DNA from 4 places in the Burkholderia arboris genome. Region 4 is predicted to be linked to each of the others. Evidence: predicted binding sites of a transcription regulator. Region 4 holds the regulator's gene; each other region holds the start of a gene.
What was found. Region 4 encodes FNR, which switches genes on or off when oxygen is low (the NO sensors DNR and NnrR bind a similar motif). Its sites were predicted from a motif close to TTGATNNNNATCAA; they were not measured.
Positions count from the first base shown of each region.

Region 1: OHZ10_RS35265 (universal stress protein) is a predicted target of FNR. The motif match lies at 1,613-1,626, and genes of this name have one in related genera.
Region 2: OHZ10_RS26390 (universal stress protein) is a predicted target of FNR. The motif match lies at 1,651-1,664, and genes of this name have one in related genera.
Region 3: clpB (ATP-dependent chaperone ClpB) is a predicted target of FNR. The motif match lies at 1,900-1,913, and genes of this name have one in related genera.

Region 1 is NZ_CP109823.1:580,328-583,657, reverse strand. Features, by position in the region: gene OHZ10_RS35270 (hypothetical protein) at 1-1,531, shown strand, start outside; gene OHZ10_RS35265 (universal stress protein) at 1,709-2,188, shown strand; gene OHZ10_RS35260 (DUF2964 family protein) at 2,204-2,395, shown strand; gene OHZ10_RS35255 (hypothetical protein) at 2,470-2,616, shown strand; gene OHZ10_RS35250 (tetratricopeptide repeat protein) at 2,653-3,330, opposite strand, start outside.
Region 2 is NZ_CP109822.1:2,017,385-2,020,714, reverse strand. Features, by position in the region: gene OHZ10_RS26395 (cupin domain-containing protein) at 183-689, opposite strand; gene OHZ10_RS26390 (universal stress protein) at 1,063-1,533, opposite strand; gene OHZ10_RS26385 (PAS domain S-box protein) at 1,854-3,330, shown strand, end outside.
Region 3 is NZ_CP109821.1:2,109,665-2,112,994, forward strand. Features, by position in the region: gene clpB (ATP-dependent chaperone ClpB) at 1-1,827, opposite strand, end outside; gene OHZ10_RS09900 (Rrf2 family transcriptional regulator) at 1,985-2,503, opposite strand; gene OHZ10_RS09905 (group III truncated hemoglobin) at 2,755-3,315, shown strand.
Region 4 is NZ_CP109822.1:400,332-403,661, reverse strand. Features, by position in the region: gene OHZ10_RS18970 (hypothetical protein) at 75-338, opposite strand; gene OHZ10_RS18965 (universal stress protein) at 501-968, shown strand; gene fnr (fumarate/nitrate reduction transcriptional regulator Fnr) at 1,072-1,818, shown strand; gene OHZ10_RS18955 (LysR family transcriptional regulator ArgP) at 1,867-2,760, opposite strand; gene OHZ10_RS18950 (LysE/ArgO family amino acid transporter) at 2,871-3,330, shown strand, end outside.

The DNA of each region.
Region 1 (3,330 bases), on a different replicon from region 4:
CGTACTCGCACCCGGCACGCACGTGCGCTTCAAGCGCGGCACCACCTGCAACGGCAGCTTTACGCCCGCGCCGGGCAGTACCGGCGCGGCCGGCGCACCGATCGTCGTCGATGCATACGGCGACCCGAAGGCATCGCGCCCCGTCATCGCGGCCGGCTGTGCGGATACGACGGCCGACCCCGACCAGTCGATCACCGAGCAGCACAAGACGCCCAACGGATTCAGCGGCTATTACTCGCTGTGCAAGACGGACAACCCGACCGTGAACCGCGCGGCGATCTATCTGTACAACACGCAGTACTGGGAGATCCGTTCGCTGGAACTGACCAACGATGCGACGACCGTCGGCGGCCGCCTCGGGCTGTACGTGCGGCTCGAGGATTACGGCACGGGCAGCCACTACCATGTCGACGACGTGTACGTGCATCACGTTCGCGGCTATCTGAAGGATGTCGCCGGCAATACGGTCGGCTCGTACAAGACGACCGGCGGGATGCTGTTCGAGGTGACGCGCGACAACGAAGTCGTCGGCACGAAGGAGAAGCCGACCAACTTCGACGACATCGCGGTCGAGAACAGCGAAATCTACGCCGTCGATGCGGTCGCACTGTCGACGCGCTCCGCGTGGATGTGCCGCGAAGGCGGTGCGCCGTGCGGCGACTATCCGCCGTACAAGGGCAATCCGGCCTACCTGACGAATCCGGCCACGCAGGCGGCGTCGGACTACTTCCCGATGACGCGCGTCGTGCTGCGCAACAACCTGATCCACAACGTCGGCGGCGACGGCATCATCGTGCGCACGGCAACCGCGCCGAAGGTCGAGGCGAACCACCTGTACGACATCTGGATGCGCGCACCGGGCAACAGCGCCGGCGCGTGGGCGATCAACACCGACGATGCGCTGTTCCAGTACAACGAAGTCAACGGCGTGCGGTTGCAGAACAACATCGAAGCCGGCGACGGGATGGCGTTCGACGCGGATCTCGGCACGCGCAACACGCGCGTGGCTGCGAACTTCAGCCACGACAACGACGGCGGGCTGATGCTGTTCTGCGGATGCGGTTCCGACGGCCTGGGTCACACGGCGCAGGAGACGGGGGCAATCGTCGAAAACAACCTGAGCCTGAACGACAAGCGGCGGATCGTCTCGGCGGCGGGATCGGCCGATTCCGTGGTGCGCGACAACGTCGTGATCACGCGTACGCCGGGGCTGGTGACGCCGATCGTCGAGAACCTCAGCTATGCGAACGCGTTCCAGGTGACGGGCAACCGCTTCTACAACGCTTCGGATAGCGGCGCGATCTACCGGACGAAGAATGCGCAAGGCAGCTACGCGAACATCGTGTGGAGCGGCAACGCGTACTTCGGTTATGCGGCGGATTCCGAGTTCGCCGGGCCGAACTATCGCCACGGTGCGCAGCCCGACACGGTGCTGCCGTTCGCCGGACAGGACGTGGACGCGGTCGCCGGTGCCTGGTTGCGCGACAGCGGGTTCGACCGGCACAAGTACCGCGCGCCGCACGCGCGATGACGGGACGGGCGCGGGCGTCGATGCGTGGCGCCCGGTGCCCGGCGCGTGCGTCGTCCGGTCGCAGGCCGGACGCCCGCCGGCTTGATCGTCGTCAACATCCGGGCCCGCCGTCGGCCGATGATGGTGACATGGCCGCGCGCGACAGGGCGCGCGGCAGTTCACCCCAGCGAGGTTCGCATGTACAAGAAGATCATGGTGGCCGTCGACGGCAGTGCTTCGTCGAAACAGGCGCTTGCCGAGGCCGTGAAAGTGGCGCTGGCGAGCGACACGCACGTCAGCGTCGTGTATGTGGTCGACAAGTCGGTGCTGTTCACGTACGCGGGACGTTTCGATCCGCACGCGCTCGTCGAGGAAATCCGCGACGACGGGCGCAAGGTGCTGCGTGAAGCCGAACAGATCGTCGCGCTGGCCGGCGCGAAAGGCGAAGCCGAACTCGTCGAGACCGAGAGCATCGGCGAGGACATCGCGGAGCGCCTGCAGCGCTACGTGAAGGAGCACGGGATCGATCTCGCGGTGGTCGGCACGCACGGGCGGCGCGGGATCCGGCGCGTGCTGCTCGGCAGCGTCGCCGAGCGCTTCGTGCGCGGCTCCAAGTGCCCGGTGCTGCTGATTCGCGGCGACGATGCCGACGAAGCGGCGGCCGCGGCTGCGGCGTAACGCGGCGCTCGAGCGATGATCCGCCGCCAGTACCGCATCGTCGTCGCGGCGATCGCCGTGTTCGTGTCGCTCGTGGGGATGATGGCCGTCGTAACGGGGCTGCTGTTCGACGAAGCGATGGCGCTGCGTGGCGGCGCGATCGCATTGATCGTCGGTGTGGGCGGCTTCGTCGTGATGCTCAATCCGGGCGCGAAAGGCGAGGAATGACGCGGGGAGGCTGCGTCTTTCCTTGAGGGAACGCGTGCAGGCACTATCGTGCTCGAAGAACGACAACATAGCTGATGGGGCAGCCGGGCATCGATCAGTCGAAAGTCGTCGTTGCGATGATGTCGAACACGAAGCAGCGCTTTGTGGCCAACGGTCATGCGATGGCGAACGCGTCGGGGCACGTCTATATGCTGTCCCGTGACGATCCCTGTCAGCAGTGACCGTCGTTGCCCTGACGATCACCGCTTCCGTCGAGATTACGTGCCGCTCGCACCGGGCGCCGCCGCGCTGTCCGGGCTCGCCTGCACGTCCAGCCGCTTCAGCGTTTCCGCCAGCTCCGCGTTCTTCGGCTGAAGCTTCTGCGCCTGCGCGAACGCATCGCGCGCTTCATCCCGGCGCCCCAGTTTCCACAGCACTTCACCCTTGTGCGTCAGCCCGGTCGCATGGGCTTCGCGCGCGTCGCCGTCGTCGTCCTTCGCGAAGATCGCGATCGAGCGGTCGAACCACGTGAGCGCCTCGTCGTTGCGGCCGAGGCGATATAGCGCCCAGCCCTTGCTGTCGAGCGCATACGCATCGTCGGGCGACTTCGCGAGATGCGTGTCGATCATTGCGAGCCCGCGATCGACCTCCACGCCCGCATCGACGAGCCGGTAGCCGATATCGTTCAGGCGATCGTCCGGAATCGTGTCGAGATCGAGCACGGCAGCCACGCGGCTTGCGTCGCGTTCGGCGATCGCGAGCGACAGCAGCTTCGCGACGATCTGCTGCCGCAACTCGCCGCTGATCCGGTCGCTGTTGGTGACCAGCGTGCCGAGGTACTGCGTGTACAGGTCCGGCGTGCCGGGTTCGTTCGCGCTGTTCGCGATGGTCAGGCCCGGACCCGCGCACCAGTCGGTGTCGGCCGCTTTTTCCAGCATGCCGACGTAAAGATTGAC
Region 2 (3,330 bases), 1.6 Mb from region 4:
CGGCGCTCCTGGAAGACATGCGGGCCGCGCGACGAGGCCGTCGGACGGCTGCGCAACGGCCGCCGCGGCACGTCCGCGACCGACCGGTGCATCACGCGCATTCTAAACGGGTTTGGCCGCGATCGCGCGGAACACCGGCCATCGGCGCGGGCTTTGCGCCGATGGCGGCACTTCCGTGACAGTCACACGTCGGGACGCGGCGCGAGCCGGGCGACATGCTCCGCGTAGTCGGGAAACGCGGCGGCCAGCGCGGCCGCATCCGCCAGCTCGAATTCCGAGAACTCGAACCCCGGCGCAACCGTGCAGCCGACGAGCGCAACATGCTCCGGCGACGCGCAACGCGCACCGAACCAGCTGCCGGCCGGCACGACCGCCTGGAACACGGTGCCCGGATGCGTGAGCGGGTTGCCGAGCCGGTGGATCGTCAGCCCGTCGCGCTCGTCGAGCACCCACACTTCGATCGGGTCGCCCGCGTAGAAATGCCAGACTTCGTCGGAACGGATCCGGTGCCACGACGAATACGCGCCGTCGCACAACAGGTAGTAGATCGCGGTCGACGCAGCGCGTGGCGCGCCGTCGGCCGGACGCACGACCGGATCGGCCGCGCGGTAGGTTTCACGGAAATAGCCGCCTTCGGGATGCGGCTGCAGGTCGAACTGGCGAATCAGGTCGGTGGCGGAAATCGGCATGGCGGATGACGTCGGTAAGGTAGGAAACCGGCATCCGGCGGCCGGCCCGGTTCATTACCCGTGCGACCGGTTCCAGCCGGATGCCCCTGCGTCGATCGCCGCGGCCATGCACGCGGCGAACAAGCGGACACCGGCCGATGCTGCCAGAACTGCATGCAGGGATGCAACCTCGCGCGTGCAATCCCGGTCCTGCGGGCGGGTTCGCGGCGCCCGCTTCCGGCGCGCTGCGACAGCTGCGACAACGGCGACAGCCGCGCTTGCGCGCGAAGCGCCGGCCAGCGCTTCGCGTGTTTCATCGGGCAGATGTGCGGCACAAGTGCATACAGCTGCGTCCTGCTCGGGCAGTGCATGCATCGACGCGTACCGCATACGGCTACGCGGCCGCCGTCGCGCCCGGCTCGCCGTGCCGCACCAGCAACACGGGCCGGTCGGCCGCCCGCAGCAGCGATTCCGCGACGCTGCCGAGCAACAGCCGGCGCAGGCCGTGCCGCCCGCTGGTGCCCATCACGATCAGGTCGGCGTCGGCTTCGGCCGCCGTGCGCATCAGCACCGTCGCGACGTCCTCGCCGTACGCATCGAGCGCGCGCACGGTGCCCTGCACATGCTGCTGCGCGAGCACCGCTTTCGCATCGTCGAGCACCGGCGTCGCGGCATCGGTCGCGGCCGCATCGCCGTCGCGCTCGGCCGCGAAACCTGCGTCCACATCGACGAGTTGCGGCCGATGTTCGACAACATACGCGCAGGTCACTTCACCGCCGGACGCCGCCGCGATCCGGATCGCCTCGTTCAGCGCGAGACGCGCGCTCGGGCTGCCGTCGAGCCCGACGAAAATCCGCTTGTACATGGTCCGTCCCTCCGACCGGGCACGCGTCGCGCCTGGCGCCACGGCGGCCCGTTACCGCAAGCCGGCCCGATGCCGGCTCGCCTGCCGAACAGTCTGCCCCACGTGCCGACGCGCGCGTTGATGCGCGTCAAGCGCGGCCGGCGCGCCCGCTGCTTCACGCCATTTGCCGCAATTTCTGCTGACCCCATTACAAAAAACGTGTAAAACGCGCACAATTTCATCTTGAAAATAGTCGTTGCACGCAGCCGGTGCGAGTTTTCCCCGGTTTTGCCGCGCTGCCCGAGTGCCCCGGGCAGCCCGAACAACAGAATGGCCATCGAATGACCGCCAGTGGAACCCCGACGCGTGACGCCCGAGGGCCCACGCGCCTCCAGATCATGTTACGCCAGCCGCTCGCGGCCGGCGTCGTTGCGCTGTGCGCCGGCGCCGTGCTGTCGCTCGGCGTTGCGCTGCTGGTGCGCGAGCAGTGGCAAGGCGCCGTCCGTACGCGTTTCGAACGCCGCACGACGCACGTGACCGCGATGCTGCGCCACGAGTTGCAGGCCGGCGTCGCCGTGCTCGAAGGCGCGCGCGGCGCGTTCGGCCTCGTCCCGGACATGACGCCCGAGCAATGGCGCCGCTATGCGGAGACGCTCGATCTCGACAGCGGCCGCTCGCCGGTCCGTCAGATCGGCTATGCACCGCTGTCGCCCGCCACCCGCAGCGCCCTCGCCGGCGCGAAGCCGTTGCCGCCCGGTCCGCTCGCGGCCGCGGCGCTCAGCGCGCCCGCGTCGAACTCGCCGGTCGTCCGCTTCGGCGCGTCCGACGCGGCGCCGCTGACGCGCGCGCTGCAGACCAGCGACATCGCGCTCGGCGTCCACCCGGTCGACGACGATACCTCGCGCGACGCACGCACCCTTACGCTGTTCCTGCCCGTGACCACGTCGCCGCGCGCGGCCGCCACGCCGTCCGGCACGCGCGAGGCCGGTGCCGACGGCGTGCTGTTCGCGGCGCTGAGCCCGCGGCGGCTGGTGGAGCGCGCGCTCGACGCGGAACGCGGGATCGACCTGTGGATGACCGCAGGCGGCGATTCGCGCGTAATCGGCAGCCTCGAGACGACGACCGACGAGGCGTCGGCATCGCCCGACCTGCTGCGGCGCACCGACGTGCTGAATTTCGGCGGCACCGTGCTGACGCTCGCCTATTCCGCCGACGGCCGCCCGAGCGCGACCGGCGCGCAGCGCGCGGCCGGCACCGTGCTCGGCGCGGGGCTGATCGCGTCGATCGCATTCGCGGTGCTCGTCCATGCGCTGGTGCGCGGCCGCGCCGGCGCGGCCGCCGATGCCGGCGCGAGCAGCCGCGGCATCCTCAACGAGGCGCGGATGATGGGCATCATCCGTTCGTCGATGGAAGCGATCATCACGATCGACGAGAAGCAGACGGTCGTGATCTTCAATCCGATGGCCGAGCAGGTGTTCGGCGTGTCCGCGATGGAAGCGATCGGTGCGCCGCTGTCGCGCTTCATCCCCGAGCGGTTCCGCGCCGCGCACGCGAAGCACGTCGACCAGTTCGGCGTGACGGGCGTGTCCGAGCGGCAGATGGGCCGCCAGCGCGTGCTGTTCGGGCTGCGCGCGAACGGCGAGGAGTTTCCGATCGAGGCGTCGATCTCGCAGATCCGCGACGCGTCGGGCAAGCTTTATACGGTGATGCTGCGCGACATCACCGAGCGGCTGCGTGCCGAGAACGCGCTGAAGCAGTCGCGCGAGGAGTTGCGCGAACTGTCGGCGAACCTGCAGAACGTGCGAGAAGAGGAAAAGA
Region 3 (3,330 bases), on a different replicon from region 4:
GAACAGGAACGAACCGTACGGACGGTTCGGATCCGCGAGACCCGCGCGCGAACGGCGGATCGCATCGGCCACCGCGCTGATCGCCTCATGCTGGCCGACCACGCGCTCGTGCAGCTTTTCCTCGATGTGCAACAGCTTCTCGCGCTCGCCCTGCATCATCCGCGACACGGGAATCCCCGTCGAACGCGACACGACTTCCGCGATTTCCTCGGCGCCGACCTGCGTGCGCAACAGGCGCGGACGCGTCGGGTTGTGCTGCTCCTGCTCTTCGGCCTGCGTGACCTGCTTCAGCTGCGCCTCGAGCTGCGGCAGCTTGCCGTACTGCAGCTCGGCAACCTTCTCCAGCTTGCCGTCACGCTGCAGCCGCGCGATGTCCGCACGCACCTTCTCGATCTCTTCCTTGAGCTGGGCGCTGCCCTGCACCGCGGCCTTCTCGGCGGTCCAGATCTCTTCCAGGTCCGCATACTCGCGGCCAAGGCGATCGATCTCTTCCTCGATCAGCTGCAGGCGCTTCTGCGACGCTTCGTCCTGCTCCTTCTTCACGGCTTCGCGCTCGATCTTCAGCTGGATCAGACGACGGTCGAGCTTGTCCATCTCTTCGGGCTTCGAATCGATTTCCATCTTGATCTTCGAAGCGGCTTCGTCGATCAGGTCGATGGCCTTGTCGGGCAGGAAGCGGTCGGTGATGTAGCGGTGCGACAGCTCGGCCGCGGCGACGATCGCCGGATCGGTGATGTCGACGCCGTGGTGCAGTTCGTACTTCTCCTGCAGCCCGCGCAGGATCGCGATCGTCGCCTCGACGCTCGGCTCGTCGACGAGCACCTTCTGGAAGCGGCGCTCGAGCGCGGCGTCCTTCTCGATGTACTTGCGGTATTCGTCGAGCGTGGTCGCGCCGATACAGTGCAGCTCGCCGCGCGACAGCGCCGGCTTCAGCATGTTGCCCGCATCCATCGCGCCTTCGGCCTTGCCCGCGCCGACCATCGTGTGGATTTCGTCGATGAAGACGATCGTCTGGCCTTCGTCCTTCGCGATGTCGCTGAGCACCGCCTTCAGGCGCTCCTCGAATTCGCCGCGGTACTTCGCACCGGCGAGCAGCGCGGCCATGTCGAGCGACAGCACGCGCTTGCCCTTCAGCGTCTCCGGCACCTCGCCGTTGACGATCCGTTGCGCGAGCCCTTCGACGATCGCGGTCTTGCCGACGCCCGGCTCGCCGATCAGCACCGGGTTGTTCTTCGTGCGGCGCTGCAGGATCTGGATCGAGCGGCGGATTTCGTCGTCGCGGCCGATCACCGGGTCGAGCTTGCCCGCACGGGCGCGCTCGGTCAGGTCGACCGTGTATTTCTTCAGCGCTTCGCGCTGGCTTTCCGCGTCCTGGCTGTGCACCTGCGAGCCGCCGCGCACCGCGGCGATCGCGGCTTCGAGCGCCTTGCGCGTGAGGCCGTGCTGACGCGCGAGCTTGCCGGCCTCGCCCTTGTCGTCGGACGCGGCGAGCAGGAACATTTCGCTCGCGATGAACGTGTCGTTGAGCTTCTGCGCTTCCTTGTCGGCCTGATTCAGCAGCCCGGCCAGTTCACGGCCGATCTGGATGTCGCCGCCCGTGCCCGTCACTTGCGGCAGGCGCGAAATGGCTTCGTTCAGCGCGCCTTGCAGCGCCTGCACGTGAACACCCGCGCGCGACATCAGCGAGCGGGCGGAACCGTCGTGCTGCGCGACCAGCGCCGCGAGGACGTGAACGGGTTCGATGTATTGATTGTCGCGGCCTGCCGCGAGGCTTTGCGCGTCCGCGAGTGCTTCCTGGAACTTGGTGGTGAGCTTGTCGATTCTCATTTAGTCGAGACCTCCAATTTTCGATTAACACCAAGATGAGGATGGTTATGCGGCTTTCAAGCGAAATTCGGGTTGATTCAGCGCAAAAATTGCTGGATAGACTGGAAGTGGCCCGGGGACGGGCCGCGGTCGGCGCGCGGGGCGCGGCTCCCGCGTGTCAGTGCGTCTTGGACGGCGGTTCGGCGACTGCCGGCGCTTCGTCCGGCGACGTTGCGGCACGCACGAGCGCGACCGGACGGATGCCGAGCAGCGCCACGAGCGGCGACGCGGGCTCGGCCAGTTCGCCGAGCGTGTGACGATCGAGTTCGGCGAAAAAGGCATCGCGCGCGGCCGCCAGCACGCCCTTCAGCCGGCACTGCGGCTCGATCACGCAGCCGCGCGAGTCGCTGCCGTCAGCCGAAAAGCAGCCGACCAGCGCAAAGTCGTTCTCGGTCGCACGCACGACCTCGCCGACCGTCAGTTGCAGCGATTCGGGGAACAGCCGCAGCCCGCCATTGCGGCCGCGCACAGTGTCGACCCATCCCAGCTCGCCGAGCTGCTGCACGACTTTCATCAGATGGTTCTTCGAGATACCGTAGGCATCCGAGATCTCCTGGATCGTCGCGAGCCCCTCGCCGCGCACGGCAAGGTACAGCATCACGCGCAGCGAATAGTCGGTGTAGTCAGTGAGTCTCATGGGCGAATACGGAAATGATCGATCGTGCCCCGATAACGTGAACCGGGCCGACCGCGATGCGCGCAGGGCCGGCTGACGGCCCCGTTCCGCCACCCCGGGTTGCCGGGATCGCGTGCGCGCAATAAGATGCGTGACAGTTACACGTTTTTCAGGGGGTATTGGACGCTATTCTGCGTCAAAATCCGACCGGCGTCCTCCCCGATCACCACGCTACCGCCCGTCGCCGCCCCGATCTACCCGCCCTTTTTGCCATGACTGCCCTGCCTGCCTCGCCCGAAACCGCACCGGCGCGCCCTCGCGACGCCGAGCCGACCGAAGACAACATCCGCGAACTCGTCTACGCGTTCTACGATCGCGTGCGCGCCGATCCGCTACTGGGGCCCGTGTTCGACGCGAAGCTGGCCGGCCGCTGGGACGACCACCTGCCGAAGATGGTGACGTTCTGGTCGAGCCTCGTGCTCGGCACCAAGGGGTATCGCGGCAACGTGCAGCAGGCGCATCAGCCGCTCGACGGGATCGAGCCGGCCCATTTCAGCCGCTGGCTGGCGCTGTTCCTGAAGACCGTCGAGACGCGCTACGCGCCGCCCGCGGCGATCCGCTTCATGGAGCCCGCACTGCGGATCGCGCAGAGCCTGCAGTTGAGCCGGTTCGGCTGGGACTATCAGATTCCGCCCGAGCAGCAGGCGCTGCTCGACGCGATCGCGCCGCGCCGCCGCGACGCGGGGGACGATCCGCACGCGCCGCCGTCGCGCGCCCGCGGCGAACCGTTTCCGACGAAGATCATCGGGCGCAGCATCGATCCGGACGCGTAACCGACGGCGATACGC
Region 4 (3,330 bases):
GTTTGCGGAGCGGCACCGGTCGACGACCGATGCCGACGGGTCGGCGCGCGCGACCGACGCTCGAGTGAACGATTTCACGCATCGGCGTCGACGGTTTCATGCATGCCGCACATCGTGCCGATGCCGTTGCGTTGATCGAAGTCATGTCGAAACGGCGCAGTTGCGATTGAATGGCGATGCGTGCGGTGCATCGATGTGCCGGTCGCGCACGGTCGATGCGCGTACCCACGCAACGCATCACGTCGCTGCGTGCATCTGCGCTCCGCCGCCGGCGCGAACAGCGGCATCGATCCAGCCACGCGCCACATCTCGCGCGGTGCAGCATGCGCCGCGCGCATGGCCGTTCGCCGCTGCAACAGACGCGATGCGACCACGCGACCCGACGGGCACCTCGCTGCAAAGTCCCCGCCGTTGGTTTACTCTGCCTCGCAGCATTGCGCATTGCCCAGCCTGATCGGCCATCCGGCCGACTTCGTTTCAACCCGCCACTCGGAGACACTATGTACAAGCGTATTCTGGTTGCCGTCGACGGCAGCGACACGTCCCGCCATGCGTTCGATGCAGCACTGGCGCTCGCGAAAGCGCACGGCGCCGAGCTGCAGCCGTTCTACGTCGTCGAGAACGCCGCGATCTACTACAACGTGCCCGGCTACGATCCTTCCGTGCTGCGCGATCAGCTCGTCGCACAGGGCAACGAACTCGCTCGGGATTTCTCGAAGCTGATGCAGGCAGCCGGCGTGAAGGGCGAAACGCGGCTGAACGAAGCGACGTCGCTCAACGATGTCTCGTCGCTGATCCTCGACGGCGCAACAGCGTTCGGCGCCGATCTGCTCGTGCTCGGCACGCACGGCCGCCGCGGGTTCCGCCGGCTCGTGCTCGGCAGCATCGCCGAACAATGCGTGCGGCACGCGACGCTGCCCGTGCTGTTGATTCCGGCGGCCGCGAACGTCGACGAACAGGCCGCCTGAACGCCATCCGGCAGGCGCCACCGGTCGCGACGTTTTGTCACCCGACAGCGGCAACTTGCGGTGGGACAATGATTCCGTCGATTCAACGCCGGAGTAAACGATCATGCTGACGCCCGTCGCCACACGTCCCGCCGCCACGCCTCATGCCGGTAGCTGGGCTCCTCGCCAGGCCGCGCACTGCTCGTCGTGCGCAATGCGGCACCTGTGCATGCCGCAGGGCCTGGCACCTGAAGCACTCAGTCGCCTCGAGTCGGTCATCTGCGCAGCGCGCCCCGTGAAGCGCGGTGAAGCGCTGTTCCGCGAAGGCGACGCATTCGACAACCTGTATGCCGTGCGCTCGGGTTCGCTGAAAACCGTCGCGACGCGCCATGACGGCCGCGAACAAGTCACGGGCCTGCATCTTGCCGGTGAAGCGCTCGGCCTCGACGGCATCTGCGACGATGCCCATCCGCGCACCGCGGTCGCGCTGGAAGACAGCTCCGTCTGCGTGATCCCGTACAGCGCGCTGAAGACCCTGTGCTCGGAAGCCGGCTCGATGCAGCTGCGCATGCACAAGCTGATGAGCGAACAGATCGTGCGCGAAACGTCGCAAACGATGCTGCTCGGTTCGCTGAATGCCGAAGAGCGCGTCGCCGCGTTCCTGCTCGACGTCTCGTCGCGTTACCTGAAGCGCGGGTACTCGCCGTCGGAATTCAACCTGCGGATGACGCGCGAAGACATCGGCAGCTATCTCGGCATGACGCTCGAAACGGTCAGCCGCACGCTGTCCAAGTTCCAGAAGCGCGGCCTGATCGAAATGCAGGGCCGCCACGTGCAGATCGTCGACTTCGACGGCCTGCATCAGGTCTGATCCTGCGCGGCGCGCGCGGTTCGCGCGCCGCCTGCATCGCATCCCGAATCAATCGAGAAACAGTGCGGCGCGCGTCTTCAGCGCCGCGCTGAAATCGTCGAGCCAGCCGATCGACAGACGCCAGCTCTGCCAGTAGAGATCGATGTCGATGGTCCGCCCGCGCGACATGTCCACGAGCTCACCCGCCGCCAGTTGGCGATCGACCATCCGGTCCGGGCACATCCCCCATCCCAACCCCGTTTCGCATGCGCGCAGATAGCCTGCGACGTGCGGTATCCAGTGCTGCGGCGGATCGAGATCCGCGCGCGTCACGCGCCGGATGAAACGCGCCTGCAGCCCGTCCTTCGGATTGAACATCACGCACGGCGCGCGGCGCAGCGCATCGCGCGTGATGCCCGCACCGAAATAGCGTTCGTAAAACGCCGGCGAGCACACCGCGCGATAGCGGATCCGCCCGAGCCGCTCCGACCGGCATCCCTGGATCGGCTCCGCCTGCGCGGTCACCGCGCCCTGCACGCTGCCGTCGCGAATGCGCGACGCCGTGTAATCCTGGTCGTCGATCACGAGGTCGAGCAATGTCTCGCGCTCCGTGCAAAACGGCCCGACCGCATCGATGAACCACGTCGCGACGCTGTCGTCGTTGACGGCCACGCGCAACGTCGGCCATGCACTCGCGATCTGGCCCGGCAGCGCCGGCATCCGGCCGCCCAGTTCGGCTTCCAGCAGTTGCACGCGCTCGGTGTGCCGGCACAGCAGCGCGCCCGACGTCGTCGCGACGCACGGCTGCCCGCGCTTGACGAGCACGCTGCCAACCCGTTCCTCCAGCAGCTTCACGCGCTGCGACACGGCCGACGGCGTGACATTCAGCTCCTTGGCCGCCCGCTCGAACGAACCGTGCCGGATCACGGCTGCGAGGGCATCGAGCAACGCGTAGTCGAGCATTAGATTTCCTTAATCTGCATTAGGTGATTTAGCTTCTCTTATCTTCATGCTGACCGCAGACTAGCGCTACCCGATTCATTCGTCTACTGCTTCTAACGCTGCCCATCATCATGAACTGGCTCGCTTTCTCCCACGGCGCCGCCCTGTGCGGATCGCTCATCGTCACCATCGGCGCACAGAATGCGTTCGTGCTCCGTCAGGGCATCATGCGCTCGCATGTCGGCAAGATCGTGCTGCTGTGCGCGGCGTCCGACATGATCCTGATCGGCGCGGGGGTCGGCGGCGCATCGGTACTCGTCGAGCGCTATCCGGCCTTCGTTCACGCGGTGCTGTATGTCGGCCTCGCCTATCTCGCGTGGTTCGGCATCAATGCGCTGCGCCGTGCGTTCAAGCCGGGCCACGAAACGCTCGACGTGCGCGGCGACGCGGTCGCGCCGCCGCCGCAGAGCGGGCTCTCGATCGTGCTGATGACCCTCGCGTTCACGTGGCTCAACCCGCACGTCTATCTCGACACGTTCCTGCTGATCGGCACGGCCGGCGCGCGCGAGCCGGAAGGCGCGCGGCTCGCGT